DNA from 3 places in the Arthrobacter sp. TJ-270 genome. Region 1 is predicted to be linked to each of the others. Evidence: riboswitches for the same ligand, from Rfam matches in the RefSeq annotation. Region 1 holds a riboswitch; each other region holds the start of a gene.

What was found. A riboswitch is a leader RNA that binds a small molecule or an ion and turns the genes downstream of it on or off. The one in region 1 is predicted to bind cyclic di-AMP.
Region 2: another riboswitch for cyclic di-AMP. It lies ahead of AC4D2M_RS03965 (M23 family metallopeptidase); the one in region 1 lies ahead of AC4D2M_RS12035 (NlpC/P60 family protein).
Region 3: another riboswitch for cyclic di-AMP. It lies ahead of AC4D2M_RS00180 (C40 family peptidase); the one in region 1 lies ahead of AC4D2M_RS12035 (NlpC/P60 family protein).

Annotation. Positions count from the first base shown of each region.
Region 1 is NZ_JBZCNB010000006.1:36,546-44,394, forward strand. It holds gene AC4D2M_RS12025 (iron-dependent transcriptional repressor DtxR) at 1-432, shown strand, start outside; cyclic di-AMP (ydaO/yuaA leader) riboswitch at 555-743, shown strand; gene AC4D2M_RS12030 (M23 family metallopeptidase) at 748-1,779, shown strand; cyclic di-AMP (ydaO/yuaA leader) riboswitch at 1,932-2,083, shown strand; gene AC4D2M_RS12035 (NlpC/P60 family protein) at 2,089-2,895, shown strand; gene AC4D2M_RS12040 (NlpC/P60 family protein) at 2,923-3,747, shown strand; gene AC4D2M_RS12045 (HNH endonuclease) at 3,951-4,451, shown strand; gene mobA (molybdenum cofactor guanylyltransferase) at 4,448-5,065, shown strand; gene AC4D2M_RS12055 (DUF6457 domain-containing protein) at 5,079-5,363, shown strand; gene AC4D2M_RS12060 (molybdopterin molybdotransferase MoeA) at 5,360-6,613, shown strand; gene AC4D2M_RS12065 (FdhF/YdeP family oxidoreductase) at 6,653-7,849, opposite strand, start outside.
Region 2 is NZ_JBZCNB010000001.1:829,791-837,639, forward strand. It holds gene AC4D2M_RS03950 (SGNH/GDSL hydrolase family protein) at 1-433, opposite strand, end outside; gene AC4D2M_RS03955 (hypothetical protein) at 439-678, opposite strand; gene AC4D2M_RS03960 (diacylglycerol/lipid kinase family protein) at 792-1,790, shown strand; gene AC4D2M_RS03965 (M23 family metallopeptidase) at 1,839-2,648, opposite strand; cyclic di-AMP (ydaO/yuaA leader) riboswitch at 2,670-2,848, opposite strand; gene AC4D2M_RS03970 (siderophore-interacting protein) at 2,976-4,043, opposite strand; gene AC4D2M_RS03975 (ABC transporter ATP-binding protein) at 4,154-5,041, opposite strand; gene AC4D2M_RS03980 (FecCD family ABC transporter permease) at 5,043-6,107, opposite strand; gene AC4D2M_RS03985 (FecCD family ABC transporter permease) at 6,104-7,156, opposite strand; gene AC4D2M_RS03990 (glutathione S-transferase family protein) at 7,346-7,849, opposite strand, start outside.
Region 3 is NZ_JBZCNB010000001.1:36,371-44,219, reverse strand. It holds gene AC4D2M_RS00220 (ABC transporter permease) at 1-121, opposite strand, end outside; gene modA (molybdate ABC transporter substrate-binding protein) at 118-876, opposite strand; gene AC4D2M_RS00210 (TOBE domain-containing protein) at 873-1,307, opposite strand; gene AC4D2M_RS00205 (YceD family protein) at 1,525-2,058, shown strand; gene rpmF (50S ribosomal protein L32) at 2,061-2,264, shown strand; gene rnc (ribonuclease III) at 2,322-3,044, shown strand; gene mutM (bifunctional DNA-formamidopyrimidine glycosylase/DNA-(apurinic or apyrimidinic site) lyase) at 3,060-4,064, shown strand; gene AC4D2M_RS00185 (YtxH domain-containing protein) at 4,142-4,423, shown strand; cyclic di-AMP (ydaO/yuaA leader) riboswitch at 4,563-4,720, shown strand; gene AC4D2M_RS00180 (C40 family peptidase) at 4,725-5,705, shown strand; gene AC4D2M_RS00175 (ABC transporter ATP-binding protein) at 5,888-6,808, shown strand; gene AC4D2M_RS00170 (ABC transporter permease) at 6,808-7,849, shown strand, end outside.

The DNA of each region.
Region 1 (7,849 bases):
CTTGACTGGGCCTATGTCCACGACGAGGCGTGCCGGTGGGAACACGTCATGAGTGAGCGGGTCGAACGGCGCCTCTACGAATTGCTTGGAAAGCCGACGGAGTCGCCCTACGGCAATCCCATTCCCGGGCTTGAAGCGATCGGCGGAACGCCCTCCGAAACCGTGACCCTCGGTGTGTGTACCCTCAGCGAAGCCCTGGCGACGAATATCGCCGGGTCAGCTGTGACTCTTATCCGTCTGGCTGAACCTATCCAGGTCGATCCGGAACTGCTCACGCAGTTGGATGAGGGTGGCCTGCGACCCGGAGCGTCCATGACCCTGCAGGCGGCGGGGGATTACGTGTCCGTTCGGGTGCCTGGTGTGGAGGGCGCACTGGAACTGCCGCCGGAAGTCGCCTCACACGTTTTCGTGGCGGTTCATCCCCAGTCTTGACGAAATGAGGGGAAAGCTCTGGATTGCCTAAGGTTATCCACAGTTTGGTAACGAAACGATTACGCTCGACCTCACCGGTTTTATAGTTGATACCTGGCGCTGATACTCCAGCGTTACCTGGTTCGCATGCCTAACCCTGTCAGCGAACGCAGTGTTGAACAGATGACAGGGGCGGAGGACCCACCACCGGTTATGGCTCGCCATGGCCCTGGGGTGAAGTGCCGGGTGCTGCCATAACGGAAGTATCCCGAACCGAGTTTTCTCATACTCGAACCCGACAGCTAACTTCGCAGGCGAAAATGAGAAAGGGTCTCCTTGTCGAACACTGCTTCGGGGCGCCGCCGTGCAGGCACCCCGGTTGCTGAAGCACGGCCCCGCGACGCCCACAGGCGTCACCGCGCCGAGCGAACCGCCCACCTCACAGCCCGCCACGTCGCTGTGCCCCACCTCACAGCGCCCCACGTCGCTGCTGTGCCGGTCACGTCAGCTGTCCAGGAGTTCAAGACCCCGACGGCGGCGGTTGCTGCGTGCCCAGCTGCGCCGATGTCCCGGCGCGAGGCCCGCAACGTCTCCGAAGCCCCGGCACAATCCGCGCCTGGGGCCCAGTCCACTAATGGCCTCCGTCCCCGGGACGCGCAGCGGATCGAACGACGACGCCGCGCCGTCACCGTACGCCGGGATATTTCCCTGGCAGGGCTTAGCCAGAAGGTTGCCATTGCCGCCGCTGCATCCGGAATGGTCCTCACCGTCGCGCTGCCCACAACCGCAGCGGTTGCGCCTTCCGACGCACTGGCCGTTTCCGCTCCGGCTGAGCAGGACGAACCACAGCGGGTTCAGGCCGCCGCGGGTGCGGATGTCTCGTTCCACCGGGCTGGGCTGCACGGGAAGTTCGACCCCGACGCAAAGCTCGCCGAAATGGTCTCCGCTTCGGGCAGTGACATCGTGACCGCAGAATCCAAAGGTTCCCTCTCCGCGCCACTGGACGGCGGAGTAATGAGCTCGCCCTTCGGTACCCGAATCAGCCCCATCACCGGCACCGGTGAGCTCCACACGGGGCAGGATATGAGCGAAGCCTGCGGAACGGCCGTGAAGGCTGCAGCGGCCGGCACAGTGACCTTCGCAGGGTGGCACGCGCACGGCGGCGGCAATCGCGTCGTCGTGCAGCACGCCAACGGCCTTGAGACCACCTACAACCATCTGTCAGCGATGGACGTGACAGTCGGTCAGGTTGTTGACCGCGGCGAAGCTATCGCATGGGTGGGATCCACCGGTGCTTCTACCGGATGCCACCTGCATTTCGAGGTCCTTGTAGACGGCAAGAACGTCGACCCGCTCGGTTGGCTTTGAACGGTTTCAATATCGTCGTAACCGGGAACACACCGTTCCGTGATCGGAATGTGACATACCTCAATTTCTGGGGTAGCGTTCAACTCGTGCCGGATCGCAGGGGGTTCGGCACTCTCGCGCAGATCGCCTAGCTCTGCCACTGCACGAGGTCCGTTCGTAAATCGCATGGCAGGGGCGGGGGAACCAATTGCGGGCTTCTTTTCAGAAGTCCTTGGGGTTAAGTCGCAGGATTTGAGACGATCCGCGGCCGGGTGACTCCCATCCGAATCCGACAGCTCACCTCGCAGGCGTAGGGAGAGGCAATTTAACGTGTCAAACAGCTCTGCGCTGGGCCGCCACCGTGCGGTGCCGGTTCATACCAACTCGCTCGCAGCCATCTCGAAGGCTGTATCTTCGAACGCAGGTTCCGTAGGACGCCAGGCAGCGGTCATTGTGGCAGCTTCAGGCTTGGTCCTGACAGCCGGACTTCCGGCCCACGGCGCATCCGACGCCCAGCGTTCGGCCCAGGCTGTCAAGACGCTCAGCGCAGTCGCCGTTCAGCCCACCGCAGTCAGCGCTTCTGCTGATGCGGCTGTCACCTTCGAGCGTGCGGCCGTCGAGGCCGTAGCTGCTCCGGTTGTCGAAGCCGTCGAGGACGCTCCTGTCGCAGTGCAGACTGAGGTTGTTGAGGCCGCCCCGGTCCCGGTCGTCGAGACCGTTGTCGAGGTCGCAACGCCGGCCGTCCAAGTTGCGGCAGCAGCTCCGGCCCAGGCAAAGGTAGAGACCGCCGCCGTTGAGACTCCCGCTCCTGTCAAGGCACCCAGCGCCAGTGGCGTCGGTGCAGCGCTGGTCGGCTCGGCCTACTCCCAGATCGGTGTCGCACAGGATTGCACCGCGATGGTTGAGAAGGCCCTCCGCTCAATCGGCAAGTCCGTAGGCGACATCGCTCCGAGCGACTTCTTCGCCTTTGGATCCGTCGTTCCCACTCCCGCTCCCGGTGACCTCGTGGTCTCCGGTGGTCACGTCGCGATCTACGTCGGCAACGGCCAGGTCATCAGCGGTGGCCTGAACGGTATGAACACCGGTCTTCACAGCCTGTCCGATCTCTCTGGCTACAGCTTCGTCCGCGTCAGCTAAGAACCAGAAAACCTGGAGCTCACACATATGACCCCGAACACCCGTGCCATCGCGCGCCACCGCGCCGAAGTGCAGCGATCAGCCCCTCTCTCCACCATTGCGCGCGCCGTCAGCGACAACGCCGGGGGCGTAGGCCGCCAGGCAGCCGTCATCGCCGCAGCATCCGGACTGGTTCTTACCACCGGCGTCGCTGCAAACGCGGTGGAACTGCCATCGGAGCGCAACACCGTCACCACCACGCTCGAGGTTCAGCCCGCCACGGCGCCGGTCCAGGCACCTGCGGACGCTGAGATATCCTTCAACAAGGCGGCCGTCAAGGCTGTCGCCGCTCCTGAGGTGGTTGCCCCTGTAATTCAGCCGCAGGCGGAAACGATTGAGATCGCTCCCGCTGTGGCACCGCTTGTCGAGGCAGAGCCCGCGGTAATCGAGCCCGCAGTAGCAGTGGAAACAACGGCCACTGTCGCCGCGCAGCCAGCCGTCGCCAAGACGCCTGCCCCCGCAGCGGCACCCCAGGCGTCCTCGGGCGTAGCCGCTACCATCGCTTCTGCCGCGAAGGCGCAGCTCGGAGTGACCCAGGACTGCACCCGCCTCGCCAGCAACGCCCTCGCCGCTGCAGGCATCAACTTCCACGGGTGGCCGGCCGGTTACCTCTCCCTCGGCCGCACGGTCAGCGCCGCAGAAGCCATTCCCGGTGACCTCATTTACTATGCCGACGGCGGGATGGGACTGGCCCACATCGCTGTTTACATCGGCGGCGGCCAGGCCGTCCATGGCGGATTCAACGGCAACCAGACCGTCATCGCGCCTTCCGAACTCGGATCGGGCCCTGTGTTCATCCGTGTCGGCGGCTAATCCTCCGACAGATTCGTAAATGCCCCTCACCGTCTCCGGCGAGGGGCTTTTTCGTGCCCGTCCGCCGGGAAAAAGCGGGTGTGGCGATTGACGAACCATAAGCGGAACGGCTTACTCTTGCACTGTTAATCCGAAGTACCTTCGCTTTAGCTTCAGGGATTTCACGGAATCTCCTGGACAATGGTCGGCAAAGAGGAATGTGCATGCGCACTCTCGTTCTTAATGCTGGATATGAACCACTGGCGGTGGTCACCTTCCGCCGGGCGCTGGTCCTTGTTCTCACAGGGAAAGCCAGCGTCGTCGCGGAAGGGGAGGACCCGGTGGTTGGTCCTAACGAAGTCCTGTCCAGACCATCTGTCATTCTGCTTAACCGGTATGTGAAGATCCCCTACCGCAACAGCACGGTAGCAACGCGACGCGGCGTCCTCCGGCGTGATAATCATCTGTGCGCCTACTGCGGCAAGGCCGCATCCACAATCGACCATGTGGTCCCGCGCTCGCGCGGGGGAGAGGACAGCTGGGAGAACCTCGTCGCCTGCTGCCTGAAATGCAACAACGCGAAGGGGGACAAGACTCTCGGCTCCCTCGGCTGGTCGCTCCGTGTTGTGCCCAGGCCTCCCCGCGGGACTTCCTGGCAGATCCGGGAACTTGAGAAGCCCTCGCCACAGTGGAGCGAGTTCCTGCCCGCCGACAACGCGGCGTGAGCAGCCCGACCGCGGACCCGAGCGCCGCCGAGGAGCTGATGTTTGACGCCGTGGTGCTCAGCGGTGGCAGATCGTCCAGGTTGGGCGGGGTTCCAAAGTCTTCCCTGCGGGTCGACGGCACATCGCTGCTGGTACGTACCTGTGACGCGCTCGCTGCGGCCCGGCGTCTTGTCGTAGTGGGCGGTCCCTCGCCCGACCTGCCGGCAAGGGCGGAGCTGATCCGGGAGGATCCACCGTTCGGTGGGCCGGCGGCGGCGGTGCGCGCCGCCGTCGTGCATTTGGAAGACAATCCCCCGCCCTGGGTGCTGGTGTTCGCATGCGACATGCCGCGCATCAGCGACGCGCTGCCCGCACTTGCCTCGGGCGCCCTCGCAACCGGGTTATCGGTATTGGCGCACGACGGCGGCAGGGACCAGCCGCTCGCGGCTCTGTATCGCTGGACTGACCTCGCGAGTGCTGTCGACCGGCAGGAAGTAAGAAACCTGTCTATGCGCGCCCTCCTTGCTAGGGTGACATGGAGTCCAGTCGAGGTTCCCGCAGGCTCAACCATCGACATCGATACGTGGTCCGACGCCCGGCAATTCGGGGTGGAGGAGCCAGACGCGGGCAAATAGCGAGAGGTTCACCATGGAGGATCGGGATCGCCTGCTCAGGCAGTGGAGCGAAAAGCTTCTGGAAATGTTCGAACTTGAGGGTACGGAGGTGGACGTCGATGCCGTTCTCGCCCTGGCGGGCCAGGCTGCGCACTCCGTGGTCCGTCCAGCGGCTCCGCTGACCACTTTCATTGCCGGTTATGCGGCAGGAATGGCAGTTGGATACGGCCAGGCGGACAGCGCCACAGCCATGAGGTCGGCGATGCAGGCCGCACACTCCGCCTGTCCGCCCATCGCCGAGGCGGAGGACCGCCGGTGAGCGGTCCCGGGCGCAACGTAACCTGGCAGGAAGCACGGCAGCTCGCGTACGAATCCGCCATCCCGAAGACCGCGCAGACCGTGAACCTTTCGGATGCTCTTGGCCAGACCCTGGCGGAACCCGTTGTGGCGCTGCAGCCTATCCCGCATTACGCATCCTCGGCGATGGATGGCTGGGCGCTGAATGGTGAGCCGCCCTGGACGCTGATTACGCCCGTTCAGAAGGACGAGAGTCCCTGGCACCGCGCACATGAACACAAGAAGTCCGGGTACGCCACACTGGAACCCGGCCAGGCAACGTTCATCCTCACCGGCGGCGTTGTCCCGCCGGGGGCAACCGGAATCCTGCGTACCGAACACGGAGCAGTCCGCGACGGTGTGTTGACCCGGAACGAACGTGCGCGTCCCGACGAACCCGCGGTGAATGAACACCTCCGGCCGGCGGGCGAGGAGGCAGACGAAGGAACCGAGACCATCGCAGCCGGCTCGGTGCTCAATCCGGCACAGATCGCCCTCGCCGCCGTTTGCGGATGGGACAACCTCCCAGTACTTCGCGCCCCGCGCGTCTCCCTTCTGCTGACCGGCGACGAGGTCATCGAAGCGGGACTGCCTGAGCCCGGCCAGGTCCGCGACACCTTTGGTCCGCAGCTGCCCGGCCTCGTCTCGATGCTGGGTGGCCACGTGGATACCGTGGCCCGCGCACGCGACGATCTTGACGATGTCGTCGCCGCGATCAGCGCGGAAGCATTGGACGAACTTTCGCTGGCGCGTGCGTCGGGCGATGTTCTGATCAGTACCGGCGGCACCGGGGCGTCCGACGCCGACCACATCCGCCGCGCGCTGACCGTGCTGGAAGCCGAATTCATCATCGACGGCATTGCGATGCGGCCCGGACACCCTACCCTTCTGGCGAGACTGCCGGACGGGCGCTTCTTCGTCGGCCTGCCAGGAAACCCACTGGCCGCGATGATGGCCCTCCTGACGGTCGGCGGACCCCTCCTCGCCGGCCTGCGCGGGGCCGCCTTCCCGGAATCGCGCTCGATCCTGGTCGGTGAGGCATTCGAGCCGCTGTCCGGACGCACCCGGCTGGTGCCCTACCGTCACGAGAGCGGCCGAGGAATGCCGACGGTCCACCACCGTTCGGGCATGCTGCGCGGACTGGCCGACGCCGACGGTGTCCTCGTTATCCCGGAGCAGGGCTGTGAACCGGACGAGAAGATAACCGTGCTGCCCCTCCCGTGGTTCAGTTAGCTGGAAACCAGTAGCCGAAGCACGGGAGGCGGCCCCCGATCAGACGGTTGACGGCATATTTTCCTGCGCGTTTTCCTCGCTGCTGCCGCCGGCCGGGCCATCCGTTGCAGGTTCCAGCCGGACAATGACGCCCTTGGAGACAGGTGTGTTGCTGCCCTTGACGGTGTCGTCGAGCGGCACCAGGACGTTCCCCTCCGGGTAGTACACGGCGGCGCAGCCCCGGGCAGTCGGATAGGACACAGCGCGGAACTTGCGCAGAACGCGGTCCTTGCCGTCCGCGTATTCGCCATGGACGTCCACCAGATCGCCGTCCTTGAAGCCGAATTCCGCAAGGTCCTCCGGGTTAACGAACACTACATGGCGGCCTTTCTTAATTCCGCGGTACCGGTCGTTGTAACCGTAAATGGTGGTGTTGAACTGGTCATGCGAGCGCATGGTCTGCAGGATCAGGCGCCCAGGCGGGCAGTCCATCGGATCCAGTTCATTGACCGTGAGCAGCGCCTTGCCGCTCGGAGTGTTGAACTTCCGCGAGTCGCGGGGCCCGTTCGCCAGCAGGAAGCCATCCTTCTCGCGGATGCGCCGGTTGTAGTTCTCGCAGCCCGGCACAACATGGGCGATGTGGTCGCGGATGCGGTCGTAGTCGTCTTCAAAGCCCTGCCAGTCAGCGGCAACGCGGTCGCCAAGAGCGGCCCGCGCCAGGCGGCTTACGATGGCGACCTCGGAGAGCAGCCCGGGCGCTACCGGTTCAACCCTGCCCTCGGAGGAGTGAACAGCGCTGACGGTGTCCTCAACCGAAACGAACTGCGGGCCGGTTGCCTGAATATCGATTTCGGTGCGGCCAAGCGTCGGCAGAATCAGGGCTTCCTCACCGACCACAGTGTGTGAACGGTTGAGTTTCGTGGATACCTGCACGTTCATCTCGAGGTTCTGCATGGCCGCTTCCGTCGCCGCGGTATCTGACATCGCGGCCACAAAGTTCCCGCCGAGTGCCATGAAGAACTTGATATCACCGTCGCGCATTCCCCTGACGGCGGCCACCGCGTCGACACCGTGCTCGCGCGGGGGCTCGAACCGGAATTCCTTTCCGAGCGCGTCGAGGAACGCTGGCGGCATCTGCTCCCAGATGCCCATGGTGCGGTCGCCCTGCACATTGGAGTGCCCACGAATCGGGGAGGCCCCCGCGCCCGGCCGGCCGATGTTGCCGCGCAGCAGGAGCAGGTTGATCATCTCCTTGAT
Region 2 (7,849 bases), on a different contig from region 1:
TGGCTGTGCGCCCGCGGGTTTTGCCGAAAACGGCCGACTTCGACGAGTCGAACCCGGTGAAGAGCACCACAGCGGCACCGCTGTTCCGCAGGCGGGCGATGCCGGCGTCGTACTCTTCGAGAAGCGCGTCCAGGTCGATGGAGGGCCGCAGAATGTCATTGGCGCCTGCATAGATGGTTGCCAGGGTCGGTTTCAGGGCGAGCGCCGCATCGACCTGTTCGGAGAGGATCTGCCGCATCTTCCGGCCGCGGATGGCCAGGTTCGCGTAGCCCCAGGACGGGTCGGCGAGGACCAACTGCTCGGCGACGCGGTCAGCCCAGCCGCGCACGCCGTTGGGACTTTGCGGGTCCCAGTCCCCCACGCCCTCGGTGAAGGAATCGCCAAGAGCGACATAACGATGGGCGAATTCGGTGCCCGGAGACTCAGTGCCCAATAGTGTCAGTCCTCCTCGCCGGAACGGGGACTGGAGTCACCCTCGGCGTGCTGGTTCTCGGCGTCGTACTCGTGCTGGGTGTGGTGCTCGGTCTCGGTGTACGAGCCGTTGAACCCGGTGGTGTCACCGGTGGGACGGGCCGAGGACGGGTTCGGGAACGTGGGAGATCCGCTCAGCGGGTTGCCCTCCTCGGCACCCTCTTCCGGCCCGCTGCCCCGGCCTGCGCTGGATTGGTCCTGTGTCATGACTCCTCCTTCTGGTTTTGACCACCCAGCATAGTCCCGTAAAAACTCTTCGCGCACCGGGTGAGGGGCAGACGCTAAGCTCGATTACAACCACTCTCGTCAGGAGAATACCCATGGCTTCTTTGCCGGACACCGAGTCTGAAACGCGGTCGGAAACGCAGTCGGAATCGCGGACAAAGCGCGCCGCCCTGATCCTCAACCCGGTCAAGCCCACCGAGGAGGATATCCGCGCAATCGTCACGGAACTGAGCCTCGAGAAGGGGTGGCAGGAACCCCTCTTCCTTGAGACCACCGAGGATGATCCGGGGCACGGCCAGGCACAGGAGGCGCTCAGGGAAGGGGTCGACGTCGTCATCGCGGCCGGCGGCGACGGCACCGTACGGTGCGTGGCGGAGGAACTGGCCGGCACGACGACGGCACTCGGCCTGCTGCCGCTGGGCACCGGCAACCTGCTCGCGCGCAACCTCGACATCGACGTCGACGATCCCCGCGGAGCCGTCGAAGCGGCACTCGGTGGCACCGAACGGCTGATCGATGTGGTGCATGTGAATGTGGACCGGGCACAGGACGCGCATGTCTTCCTCGTGATGGCCGGGCTTGGCTTCGACGCTTCGGTGATGGCTGATACCCGCGACGACCTCAAGGACAAGGTGGGCTGGCTCGCATACGTCGACGCCGGCCTCCGGAACCTCCCGGGCAAGCCCTCCAAGGTTCATATCTCGATCGACGGCGGCAAGCGGGTCACCCGCCGCCTACGCAGCGTCATGGGAGGCAACTGCGGAAAGATTATGGGCGGCCTGGAGATCTTTCCGGGCGCCAGGCTCAACGACGGGCTGCTGGACATCATGACCATCGCGCCGCGGGGCAAGTTCGGGTGGTTCGCTGTCGTCGGCAAGCTCCTGGCGCGGGGCAAGGGCAAGGACCCATCGGTGGAGTATTACCAGTGCAAGGCCGCAGAGGTGGAGTCTGACACGCCGCTGGAAATCGAGCTCGACGGCGACCCGCTCGGCCAGGGCACGCACATGTCCTTCCGGGTGGAACCGGACTCGCTGAAGGTGCGGATGCCGTACGGCAAGAAGGACCCGGCGATCCTGACCGACCCGGTGCCGTAGGTCCAACGGGTCAGGGACCCGGCGCGAGCGTCGGGAGCCCGGTAGTCGCTAGAGGTGGCCGCCCGGGTCGACTGTCTTCCCATCGACGACCACTTCAAAATGCAGATGGCAGCCGGTGGAGTTGCCGGTGCTTCCCACTGCGCCGATAGCCTCTGCGCGGTCGATTTTCTCACCAACGGTGGTGCCCAGTGAGGCGAGGTGGTTGTAGGTGGTCTGCAGTCCCCCGCCGTGGTCGATCACAATGCGCTGACCCCCGCCATAGGGGTGCCACCCGGATTCGGTTACGGTGCCTGAGCCCGCGGCAAGTACCGGCGTGCCGCAGGCCCCGGCGAAATCCGTGCCCGTGTGCATTTCCTCGCCGTACCCGCTCATCGGATTGATCCGCTTGCCGTATGCGGAAGCCACCGAAAGCTTGCTCAGCGGCGCACCGAGCGATGGTTCCTCAGCAGGTTTTTCTGCCGGCTCCTTGCTGGGCGCCTCCGCCGGCTTACGGCTGGGTTCGGCTTGGGCGACCGTGATTTCGCCCTCGGATAGCGTCGAAACCTTGCTCTCCCCAGCGGGCATGTCGTTGGGCGACGACGGTGCAACCGACTTGCGGTTGAAATCCACTGCGGCGTCCTCGGGGGCGGTGACGCTCTGCGTCTCGCTCGCCCTCACCAGCCCTGCCTCTGTCAGCAATGGCGGCCCTGCCTGGGTCAGCGCAAGCCCTGACGCAGCTGTGAGGGCTCCGCCGACGCAGAGCAGCGCGCGGACACGGCGCCGTGCACGATCATGGCGGCGCTCAGCGCGTCGGGTCCGACTTCCGGCATGTGTTGGCGATGAACGGTGACCGGCCGAAACAGGCACAGGAGTGCCCACGGAATCATGCTGGGACAAGGGATTGCCTCTCTTGACGCCGGCGAAGTTAGCTGTCGGGTTCGAGCAAGAGTTACTCGGCCTTACCTTGATGGCCGCGCTTGGGCGGGATCAAAGAATTTGCAGGCTTCACCCCAAAGGCAGACCGACTGCCCGGATTGGGTTCTCCGCCCCTGTCTTCGAGGATGAGGAACCGGACAGGTGACAGGGCTAGGCGTACAGTCCGGCGGCCACGATGATACGCATGACCTGGTTCAACGGTACGGCACCCTGCCGAAAGTTACAAATTCGTTATGTGGCGATCACGGGAATTGCGTCCGCCCTGTGCTATCAGAGTTCGGATTTACCCCTACGCCAGTAACCCATGAAAGCGACCTGCTTGCGGTCGATGCCGACGTCTCGCACGAGGTAACGGCGCAACCCTCGGACCACGGCGGCTTCACCGGCAATCCAGGCATAAAACGGCAGCGCGCCCGAAGGCTTGTCCGGGTTCAGCGAGCCGTCAAGGGCCGCGGCATCCAGTAGCTGGGGCGTCTCCCAGAGGATGGTCTTGTCAATGTCGATGTCCTCCGGCTCGGGTCCGGCTGCCCGTTCAGGACCGCCGGCACGGGCTGCCGCGGCAAGTGCCTGCCCTGAGGGTGTGTCGGAGCCCAGGCTCACGCGGAAGGGCGCCGCCAGGGATACCCAGCCCGGGACCCTGACCGCCTGACGAACGGCCGCATCGAGCAGTTCACCGTGCGGACGGCCGCCGCGCACCAGCCAGCTGATACCTACGCCGGAACGGGTCCGGATGTCCTGGCAGTCAGGTCCGTCCGGGACTTCCAGGAACGCGTGGCCGCTGACGTCCTCCGGCAGTGACTCAAGGATGGCGCTGATCGCCGGAACGGCCGTCTCATCCCCCGCGAGCAGAACGTTCTGGGCCAGGCCGGGGCGCCACTCGATGCCGCCGTACGCGCCGGCGGTTGAGCAGGTTGCGGCATGGATGTTTGGCCCGATCAGCCATACCCGGTCGCCCGGCTCAGCCGATGCGGCCCACTGCGAGGCCGGGCCGCCCTTCCCGTCCGCGTCGAAGTGCATCACGAAGTCGACGTCCAGCTCAGGAACCTCCTGATTGCAGCGTGATTCGCGGACCGTGTACGTGCGCATGTCCCCGCGTTCCGCGGGCTGGAGGGAAAGCCACTGCTGGTACCACCCGCTGCCCGCGCCGTCCATGAGCGCGCCGAGGTCCGCGCCTTCACCGCCGGTCGGCGGGATCATAACCTTGATGCGCAGATCCAGGGTGGAACCCTGGACGCCGAAGCCGGAAAGGCAGGCACCACCGAACGTGATGCGACGGAAATTCGCGCTGACGTGCTCCACACGGCTGACCACGACGTTGAACGCGCGGATCGCGGACACGGCCGCCTGTGCACCTGCAACTGCGGCGGGCCGTGGAGTTGCCTCCGGCCCCGTCTCTGACGTTGACTCCGTTCTCGTCCTTCGGGCCCGATGCGCTGTGCTGACTTCTGTCACGATGCTGCCTCCATTGCCGGTGCGGGGAGCCCGTCCTGCGGGTTCGGTAAAAAACCCGTGACGCCCTCAGGGGTGGTCTTTGCGCTTGCATTGCGGGGGGCGGCGTGATGCCGCCCGATGGGCACGACCATCGGCGTGCCCGAAACGGGATCAGGGATAACCTGCGATTCCAGGCCGAAGACCTCGGCGACCGTCTCCGCTGTGACCACCCTCGACGGCGAGCCCTCGGCGACAATGCGGCCGCCCTTCATGGCGATCAGGTGGTCCGCGTAACGCGCGGCGAGGTTCAGGTCATGCAGGACTATTGCGACGGTGGTGCCCGCAGTACGGTTCAGATCCGTGATCAGGTCGAGGACTTCCACCTGGTGCGCCACGTCAAGGAATGTGGTCGGTTCATCCAGAAGCAAAATGTCGGTTTGCTGCGCCAGCGCCATGGCAATCCAGACGCGCTGCCGCTGACCGCCGGAGAGTTCGTCGACGTTGCGGTCTGCGAGCTCCAGCGTGTCGGTGACGCGCAGGGCGGAGGCAACGGCGGCGTCGTCGTCGGCGCTCCACTGCCGGAACCAGCCCTGGTGAGGGTAGCGGCCACGACCCACGAGGTCCACCACCGCGATTCCGTCCGGAGCCACCGGGGTCTGCGGAAGCAGGCCGAGAGTCTTCGCCACCGCGCGGGTGGACAGTGAATGGATGTCCTTGCCGTCCAGCAGCACCGTTCCCGCCGCAGGCTTGAGCAACCGCGCCAGGCCGCGGAGCAGGGTGGACTTGCCGCAGGCGTTCGCCCCGACGATAACTGTGATCTTGCCCGTCGGCAGTTCGACGGTGAGATCTTCGACCACCCGGCGGTTGTCGTACGCGAGCGTCAGGTCTCTGGCGTTCAACCTCATGTCAGCCTCCCTGGCCTGATCGGTTGGATGTGGCAAGAAGCCAGAGGAGGAACGGGGCGCCGAGCACACCCGTGATCACTCCGACCGGCAGGGAAACTCCTGGAATCAGGTTCGCACCCACGAAATCCGCTGCCAGGACGATGACCGCTCCGACCAGCGCTGCCGTCACCAGCGGGCGGTACCCGCCGAGGAGGCGCCGGGCGATCGGACCGGAGAGGAACGCGATGAAGGAGACCGGCCCGGCAGCCGCCGTCGCAACTGCGGCGAGGAGCACCCCGGTGACGATCAGCGCCAGCCGTGACCGTTCGACACTCACGCCCAGTCCGGCTGCGGCGTCGTCGCCCAGTTCCAGCCCCCGCAGCGAGCGGGACAGTACGACGACGGCGGGCGCCAGCACCACCAGCGCAACGGACAGTATGCTCACCCGGTCCCAGTTGCTCGAGTTGAGCGAACCGTTCAGCCACGCGAGGGCGTCGGTTGCAACGGTGATGTCGGTGCGGGTGAGGAGGAAGCTGACCACGGACTGCAGGACCGCCGCGAACCCGATGCCGACCAGGATGAGCCGGTATCCTGCCACCGAGCCCCGCCGGGAGATGAAATAGATGGCCAGCGCAACCACCAGGGCGCCGCCCATGGCGAAGCCTGAGAGGACGAGGCCGGATGCGCCGAGGAACGCGATCGCGAAGACGGCCGCCGCGCTGGCTCCGTAGCTGATGCCGATGATGTCGGGGCTGGCAAGCGGATTGCGGAGCATGGTCTGGAACACCGCTCCGGCAACGCCGAAGGCTCCACCGATCATGACGCCGATCAGGACGCGGGGAATCCGGTTCTCCATCACGATGAAACTGGCTCCCGGGATGTCGGCGCCTGCCACGATGCGGAAGAAGTCGGGGATGGTGACGGTGTAGCGGCCCAGCAGGAGCGTGACGGCGCTGAGCACGACGACGAGGAACGCCAGCACACCGATCTTCACGGCCCGCTGAGTGCGCAGCTGATGGCGCTGCGGGAGACCCAGGCCTTTGTCACCTGCGTGCTCAGCGGGTGTGGGACGGACTGCGAGGCTCATAATTCAGCCATCTTCCGGCGCCGCACCAGCCAGATGAATACGGGGGCACCGATGATTGCGGTGAGGATGCCCACCTGCACCTCACCGGGCGGGAGGATAACGCGTCCGAGGATGTCGGCGGCCAGCAGCAGCACCGGCGCGAGCACCATGGAGAACGGAAGGATCCACCTGTAATCAGGGCCCGTGAACGCACGCACCACGTGCGGAATGACGAGGCCGATAAATCCGATAGGGCCGGCGGCCGCTGTCGCAGCTCCGCAGAGCACGACGACGCCGAGTGCCGTGAGCGCGCGGGCGAGCGTGACGTTCTGGCCCAGTCCGCGGGCTATGTCGTCGCCGAGTGAAAGGCTGTTGAGCACCTTGCCTGTGAGCAGGGTCAGGGCGAATCCGAAGGCAAGGAACGGCAGCACCGGCAAGATGACGTCCCAGCCGCGGCCGGCTACGGAGCCTACCTGCCAGAACCTGAATGTGTCGAAGGTCTGCTGGCTGGAAACCAGCACGGCGTTCAGGAGCGAGACCATCCCGGCGGAGAGTGCAGCGCCGGCAAGCGCGAGCTTCACGGGAGTAGCGCCGTCGCGCCCGAGGCTGGCGACGGCGTAGACCAGCACCGCGGCGGCGGTTGCTCCGAGGAAGGCAAACCAGATGTACCCGGTGAAGTTGGTGACACCGAAGACGAAGATACCGATCACGACGGCGAGCGCGGCACCGGAGTTGATGCCGAGGATTCCCGGATCCGCGAGCGGGTTGCGGGCGACACCCTGCATGGCTGCTCCAGCCAGGCCGAGGGCGGCTCCGGCGAGCAGGCCGACGATGGTTCGCGGGATGCGCGAGAGTACGACGGCATGGTCACCGTTAGCGGGGTCCAGAGCTGTCAGGGCCTGCACAAGGGTTTCCACACCGATGGGCCGGGCTCCGATTGCCAGGGACGCAGCACACGCGAACGCGAGCACGAGGAACGCAGCGACCAGCTTCACGCCCCGGGCGGCGGGCCGTTTCGGTGCGCGCTGCGTGCGGAGGTCCAGCGGAGAGGCAGGGGCATCGAGTGCCATGCCTGCCTCCTTGAGCCAATACCCGAAGTCGCCGGACAGTCACCGGGACGGACTCAAGTAAGGCTAGCCTATGCATAGCAGCATTAGGAAACGGTTCTGTTCGCTATTTCCCTGGGTGACCCTGGAAAGTTTGTGCAGCTCCGGTGGTTTCAGCGCCGCCGAAGTCGCCGGAGCTGCACAAACTTTCCGCTAGGGCGCGGGGGGCGCGGTTCCGCGCCCGAAAGGACTTCCTCCGAGGCGCTCGCGCTGGTGTTCGGTGTGCCAGTTGTCCAGCGACGGGCCCTTCGGCACGATCTGCGTGGGGTTGATGTCCTCGTGGACGATGTAATAGTGCTTCTTGATCTGCTCGAAGTCGATCGTGTCGCCGAAACCGGGGGTTTGGAAGAGATCCCGCGCGTACCCCCACAGAGCCGGCATCTCCGTGAGTTTGTTCCGATTGCACTTGAAGTGGCCGTGGTACACCGGGTCGAACCGCGCCAGCGTCGTAAAGAGCCGCACGTCAGCTTCCGTGATCGAATCACCTACCAGGTACCGCTGACCGGTCAGCCTTTCCTCGAGCCAGTCCAGGGCGGTGAAGAGTCGGTCATAGGCGTCGTTGTACGCTTCCTGCGATCCGGCGAAACCGCAACGGTAGACCCCGTTGTTGACCTCCGTGAAAACCCGTTTGTTGACAGAGTCGATCTCCTCCCTCAG
Region 3 (7,849 bases), on a different contig from region 1:
CACCGAACCGGGGCCAGTCGACACGAAGCACAATGGCAAGCAGCGGAAGGACCAGAAACACGGCTCCTGTTGCGGCGACTGCGAGCAGCCATCGCGGGATCCCGGAGTAGGTCCCGGTCACTGGTCTGAACCCCCGAACCCGTGACCAGAGAGAATCTGCCGGCCTCGCGGGCCGACAACGAGGTCGACGAAGTCTGCAGCCAGGGCGCCGCCCGAACCGGTCGCCGCAATGGGGTAGGCATTCCGGGCCTGTGCGGCAGCATCGAGGGGCACACCGTCGACGGCGCCGCCTGCCGCCTGTACATCTGTCACGTAGACAAGGCCTGCGTCGGCTTGCCCCGAGGAAACCTTGCCGAGGACGTCCGTGACCGAACCTTCCTCGCTGACAGGTTCGATGGAAACGCCGGCGGCTTGCTGGACCTTCATGGCCGCTTCGCCGCACGGCACCTGCGCCGCGCACAACACCACCGAAATAGCCGGGTCAGCGAGCGACTCCATCGAGTCAATGCCAAGCGGGTTCCCCTCTGCCACTGCGATCGTCAGGACGTTGGTGGCGAAGGTCCGGGATCCGGACGCCAGCAGCCCTTCAGCGGCAACCTTCTCCATCGTTGCAGTATTGGCCGATGCGAACACGTCGGCGGGTGCGCCCGCGATGATCTGCGTTGCGAGGTCGGAGGAGCCGGCAAAATTCAGCTGGACACTCACCCCGGGATGATCGGCTTCGAACTCCGAGGACATCTCCTCGAAGGGCGCCTGCAGTGAGGCCGCAGCGTATACATGGAGCGTGTCCTCCGCTGCAGGGCTCGTGCTGCCGCAGGCTGCCACGACAAGCACGACGACGGCCCCGTTCGCCGCACGGAGCAGCCGGTGCATCATCGCGGTCCGTCCGGAAGGCGCGTTGCCGGGGTGGTTTCGGCTGTGGCTGTCTCCACGATCACATTGGTCGCTTTGATGACGGCCACCGCGACCGTGCCGGGTTCTATCCCAAGCTCGCGCACGGCTTCGCTGCTCATGAGGGACACGACCCTGTGCGGCCCGCACTGGAGCTCCACCTGGGACATCACCCGGTCGCTGATCACTTCGGTAACCAGCCCGACGAAACGGTTGCGCGCAGAGGTGGCCACGCTGGACAGGTCCGAGGGAAGCACGGCACGATCCCGAGCCAACCGGGCCAGTCCCAGCCCGTCAACCGAGAGAACACCCGAGGATCGCGAGGCGGACAGTGTTCCGTCTTCTACCCAGCGACGCACCGTATCTGAGCTGACGCCGAGGAACTGTGCAGCATCCCGCACACGTATCTGAGTCATAATTCCAAACTTAGCGTGGTATTTGCGAGGATTGTTCTCCCGATGCCACAGATTTCCTATTCGCCAGGCGTGCGAGAGACCCACCGGTTTGGGGTGGGGCTTCGTTTCGGGCTAAGATGGTTCGTCGGTCACATGTTCTACAGGAGTTTTCATTAGAAGCGATCTCAGTTCGCCCCTGGTCTTCAGTGTCAGGGATCTCGGGCGCAGCCCGGGGAGCATGCGAACAGTCGAAGAACATGTGCCCGCACCGAAGGATTTTGGTGTGGCGCTCATCGGCGTTCAGGAAGGCTCCGAAGTGGAGTTGGACCTGAGGTTCGAGGCTGTACATGAGGGGATCCTGGTATCGGGAACCGTATACGTCGAAGTAACTGGCGAATGCGGCCGATGCCTTGACCCGCTCAGCTATGGCAGCAGTGTCGATGTGCAGGAACTCTTCTACTACGACGCCCCTGAGTCGGCGGAGGATGAAGAGGAGGACGTGCAGCGCCTGGTTGAGAACGACACCGTCGATCTTGAGCCGGTACTGCGGGATGCGGTAGTAACATCGTTGCCGTTCCAGCCGGTATGCCGGGAGGACTGCCAGGGTCTGTGTGCTGAATGCGGTGCACGCCTGGAAGAGGATCCCGGACACCAGCACGAGGTCCTCGACCCCCGCTGGGCTGCTCTGACAGGGTTGGCCGGCGCGGCCGCCGGCCCTGAGGCAGCGGAACCAGAAGTTAAGACAGAGTCAGACAAGAGAGAAGAGAGTTAGTCGTGGCTGTTCCCAAGCGGAAAATGTCCCGCTCGAATACGCGTGCACGCCGGTCCCAGTGGAAGGCTGTTGCTCCCAAGCTGGTGAAGACGGTGGAGAACGGTCGCGTCACCTACAGCCTTGCCCACCAGGCCAAGGTTGTCACCGACTCCGCCGGTACCGAGCTGTTCCTTGAGTACAAGGGCCGCAAGGTAGCCGACGTCTAAATGCTGACGGCACCGCTTCACGGTGCTGCCGGCAACGATCGCGAAAGCGTCGCCCGCGTGGAAAGTTCTGAAGATCTTTTGAAGCGTCTCGGTGTCAGTATTGACGCCGAGACGCTTCGTCTTGCCCTGACGCATCGCTCCTACGCGTATGAGCAGGGCGGCATCCCCACCAACGAACGGCTCGAGTTCCTGGGCGACGCAGTCCTTGGACTCTCGGTCACGGATGCCCTGTATCGGGACAATCCGGATCTGTCCGAGGGCGAGCTCGCCAAGAGGCGCTCCGCCGTCGTCAGTACCCGCGCCCTCGCCGAGATTGCCCGTGGTCTCGGCCTCGGGCAACACATCCTGCTGGGGCAGGGCGAAAAGCTCACCAACGGCTGGAACAAGTCGTCCATCCTTGCCGACACGATGGAAGCCATCATCGGCGCCACCTACCTCAGTAGTGGCATGGAGACGGCGAGGCGCCTGGTCATGCGCATCATCGGCCCTGTGTTGGAAGACGCTGCAGCGCTCGGTGCCGGAACGGACTGGAAAACCAGTATTCAGGAAATCGCCGCCGCGCAGCGGATGGGCGTCATCGACTACAAGGTCACCGGATTCGGTCCCGATCACGACCGCAGGTTTGAAGCGGTGCTTGTCATCGGCGGTACCAGTTATGGTTCCGGCTCCGGCCGCTCCAAAAAGGAAGCCGAGCAAGAGGCGGCGGCGGCCTCCTGGAAGCTGCTGCAGCTAGGGAACGTCGATGCGCACGCTGACGCGGAGGCACGTCAGTCCACGTGATCCCGGGAGCTTGTGATGCCTGAACTTCCCGAGGTGGAGGTTGTACGCCGGGGGCTCGCACGCTGGGTCAGCGGGCGCCGCATCGAGGCGGTAGACGTTCTCGACCCCCGCTCAATCCGCCGTCATGCCCTCGGCACTGAGGACTTCAGAGGCAACCTTGTCGGCGCCCGCGTCACAGATGCGGTACGCCGTGGGAAATTTCTCTGGTTGCCGCTCGCTACGGATGACGGCGACATCGGTGACCCTATGTCGTCGTACCCGCCGCCTCCGGCCGGCCTCACGGCCGGCACGGAACAGATAGCGCTGATGGCGCATCTAGGCATGAGCGGACAGCTTCTGGTCGAAGACCACACCCAGCCCGACGAAAAGCACCTGAAGGTACGGCTGCGGCTGTCCACAGTTTCCGGAGGCGAACCGCTACCGGAAGAGCTCCGCTTCGTTGATCAGCGAATCTTCGGTGGCCTCTTCGTTACTAGCATGGTGCCCACCTCGGACGGGCTTCCGGGTGGACTGGGGGAGTGTCCAGCGCCACTGGTGCCGCTCGAAGCGGCGCACATCGCGCGGGACCCGCTGGACCCGGCATTTTCCTTCGAGGAGTTCTACCGGAAGCTGCGCGCCCGGCGCACCGGTTTGAAGCGTGCACTGCTCGACCAGACTCTGGTTTCGGGAGTCGGCAACATTTACGCGGACGAGTCGCTGTGGGCTGCCAGACTGCACTATGCGCGTCCCACGGACACTCTCCGCCGGGCGGAAGCTGCCCGGCTGCTCACGTCCTGCCGCGACGTGATGGCTCGCGCGCTCGACGCAGGAGGCACGAGCTTCGATTCCCTCTACGTGAACGTCAACGGCGCCTCCGGTTACTTTGAACGCTCACTGAACGCCTATGGCAGGGAACGCGACCCTTGCCGGCGATGCTCGGCAGACGGTCTGGACTCGCGCATCCGGCGCGACACCTTCATGAACCGTTCCTCATATACCTGCCCACGATGCCAGCCGAGGCCCCGCAACGGACGGTGGTAAGTATCCCCTGACGTGACAAAAGTAAGTATGCTGATTAGATTCGATATCTCAGTATCCGACACGTCAGGAGTAACGCGATGAAGAACAAGTTGGTTTTTGCAGCAGGCATGGCGGCAGGCTACGTTCTGGGCGCCCGGGCCGGTCGTGCCAGCTATGAGCAGATCAAGGTCAAGGCCAACGAGCTGTGGAACAGTCCGAAGGTGCAGGGCAAGGTTTCCCAGGCGTCGGAGACCGTGAAAGCCAAAGCTCCCGAGGTTCAGGCGCAGGCTGAGCAGGCACTGAAGAAGGCCCAGTCGGCGATGCACCGTGGCGGCGATAACGAAGCTTCAAAAGACCCGAACGCCGAATACAAGATCTGACCGGATTCTGCGGCACGTGTGATCAGCCTCTCCGTGATCGAAACGTGACAATTCAATGAAAGGTATGTAACGTTATGGACACGCCGGGTTCAAAAGCCCGGCTTCCTTCTGGTGGATTGCCTAATCCTGCCGCCGCTGGAAGGTCCGTTCGCTACACACTGCGGCAGGAGCGGGGGAACCAGATTAGCGGACTTCTGTGAAGTCCTAGGGGTGAAGACGCACCGGCTCTGTGCCGGTCGTCCGGGTGGCTCCCATCCGAATCCGACAGCTAACTCCGCAGGCGTTGGGAGAGGCTATTTCCGTGTCCAAAAACCGTCATATCGCGCGCCACCGTGCAACTCCGCCCAGCACCATGCAGATCGTGTCCAAGGCAGTCAGCTCGCACGCTGGCACCGTTGGCCGCCCTGCAGCTGTAGTTGTAGCAGCCTCCGGCATCATGTTCGGAGCCGCCCTTCCGGCCAGCGCGGGAACCACCACCACTTCTGCCACCGTCCCGGCCGCTGAGGTAAGCGTGCAGGCAGCAGTGGCGCCCGTCGCCCCGGCCCCCGTTGTTCAGGCTCCGGCTGCTCCGGCACCTGCTGTGAACGCTCCGACCCACACCGTTCAGGCCGGAGACACCCTCGGCGCCATCGCCGGCAACTACGGTGTCAGCCTCGATGCCATCTTCGCTGCGAACGGCCTCGGCTGGGAGTCAATCATCTACCCGGGCCAGGTCATCAGCTTGTCCGGCAGCGCCGCAGCCGCTCCGGCTCCTGCCGCGGCTGCACCCGCTCCTGCTGCACCCGCTCCTGCTGCAGCCGCTCCGGCTCCTGCCGCGGCTGCACCCGCTCCGGCTCCTGCTGCACCCGCTCCGGCACCGGCTCCCGCACCTGCACCGCAGGTTCAGGCTGCTCCGGCACCGGCAGAGACCAGCACCATGAACATCACCACCGCGTCCTCCAAGATCACCGTGGCTGATGGTTCTTCAAGCGGCGCAGGCGCATCGATCCTCGCTTCTGCCCGGGCGCAGCTCGCCGGTGGCGCTGTTCAGGACTGCACCCGCCTCGTTGAGATCGCAATGGCTGCAGCCGGGAAGCCTGTCGGTGACCTCGGCCCCATGCAGTTCGCAGGCTACGGCGCGCAGGTAAGCACCCCGGCACCGGGTGACCTCGTCATCACCGGTGGCCACGTGGCTGTTTACGCTGGCGGTGGCCAGGTCATCAGCAGCGGCATGAATGGTGCAAACCTCACCATGCAGCACCCGCTGAGCGACCTCGCCGGCGCGTTCTTCGTGCGCGTCTAGTCTTCGGACTAGCCTTTCTCCCTGGGGAGGACCTGAAAAGGTCCTCCCCAGCGGTGTTTAAGCGCCGGTTACATCACTCGGAGGATTACGCAGAAGGACGGGTTGTCACTCTGCGGGTGCCGCTGCACCTCGGTATAGGCTGTGCTCCTCAGAGTGCGACGCGCGGGAGGTAATGCCCTGCCATGGAACCGGAACACGTCATCCGGGCTTCGCGCCTGGTCAAGAGATTCGGCTCGGTCATGGCGCTGACGGGGCTTGACCTGCGCGTCCGGGCCGGTGAAGTTCACGGGTTCCTCGGCCCCAACGGTGCCGGGAAGTCCACCACCCTCCGGCTGTTGCTTGGACTCATGCGTCCTACCAGCGGCTCCGTCCGGGTCCTGGGTCTGGACCCGTGGACTGAACCCATTCACGCGCGCCGGGACATTGCCTATGTGCCGGGTGATGTGAATCTTTGGCCGGACCTGAGTGGAGGTGAGGTGATTGATCTGATTACCGGCCTCCGCGGCGGCGCGGACGAGAGACTGCGCCGCGAGCTTATTGAGGAGTTCGACTTTGATCCCCGACGCCGGGCACGGACCTATTCAAAGGGCAACCGCCAGAAAGCTGCGCTGATCGCGGCGTTCGCGCGGCCCGCGCGCCTCTACCTGCTGGACGAGCCGAGCGCGGGTCTTGATCCCGTCATGGATGCTGTGTTCCGACGACAGGTGCAGCGCGTAAGCGCGGAGGGTGCAACTGTCCTGCTTTCCAGCCATATTCTGAGCGAGGTGGAGCAGCTTTGCGAGCGCATCACCATCATTCGTGCCGGGACAGTGGTTGAATCCGGCGCCCTGTCCGAACTTCGGCACCTCCGCCGCACTCGCTTTCTCGTGGCAGGGGCGCAGACAGCAGATGTTCTGGAAGGCCTCCCCGGTGTTTATGACCTGTATACGGTGCCCGGCGGCACCCAGTTCGACGCTGACCAGGCACACCTGCCGGCCGTGCTGGCCCACCTTTCACGGGCCGGACTGACTGGGATCACAGCAAACCCGCCGTCCCTCGAGGAACTGTTCCTTCGGCACTATACCGAGGCTGGCGACGCGTCTTCCACGGATCGATCACCCTAATGTTCGGGGTCCTGCTGATGCTGCGGATGCACCTGGTCCGCGATCGTTGGTTCCTCCCAAGTTGGATCGGGGGGATCAGTGCGCTCGGGCTACTTGCGGCCGTAGCAGTGTCCACCCAGTTCACCGGTACCGATGAGCGTGCGGCGATCGTGTCAATTGCCTCCGCCAGCCCGGCATTCCTGTTCCTGCGTGGGCTGCCGGACGGCACCGGCCTCGGCTCCGTAGTGTTCTTCCAGGGTTACGCCTTCACGGCTGTCCTGGCAGGACTCCTGGGAGTTTTACTCGTAAGCAGACACACTCGGGCGGAAGAGGAATCCGGTCGTAGTGAGATCCTTGAGTCCACTCCCATTTCCCGCGCAGCCGCACTGGCAGCGACCCTCCTGCTGAGCCTGCTGGCCTTTCTCGTCTTGACCGTTTCCACGGGGCTCGGGTTTGCCGCTGCAGGGCTGCCCCTTGCCGGTTCCATGCGGGCGGGTGCCGCAATAGGCGTCGTCGGGCTCTTCTTTGCAAGCGCTGCGTCGGTCATCGCTCAGCTCATGCCCACGGCCCGCGGCACCAACGGTGTTTCAGCGGCCCTCGTCGGCCTCGCCTACCTGATCAGGGGGATCGGCGACGCCTTGGGGGAGCCTGACGCTGGGCTCCTGAGAGTCGATCCGGCATGGCCATCCTGGTTCTCACCCATCGGATGGGGACAGCGGGTTCGGCCCTTCACGGAAGCCGACGCCCGGCCGTTGTTCATACTGGCCATCGCGGCCGGAGGTTTGTGGCTGATTGCGTTCCTGATCCGGAGTCGCCGGGATCTGGGGGCCAGCCTGCTCGGTGAACGGACGGCAAGGGAAAGGGCCGGGCGTGCAGGTCAATCTCTGGTCGGGCTGGCATGGCGGTTGCAGCGTGGAACCCTTGCGGGGTGGTGCACAGCCGGAGCGGTCCTCGGAGGTTTGGCCGGCGGTTTGGCTCCTGTGGTTACCAATGTGATTGCGGGCAACCCAACCATGCAGGACCTGTTTGGCCGACTGGCTCCCGGAACGGCCTCTGGGTCAG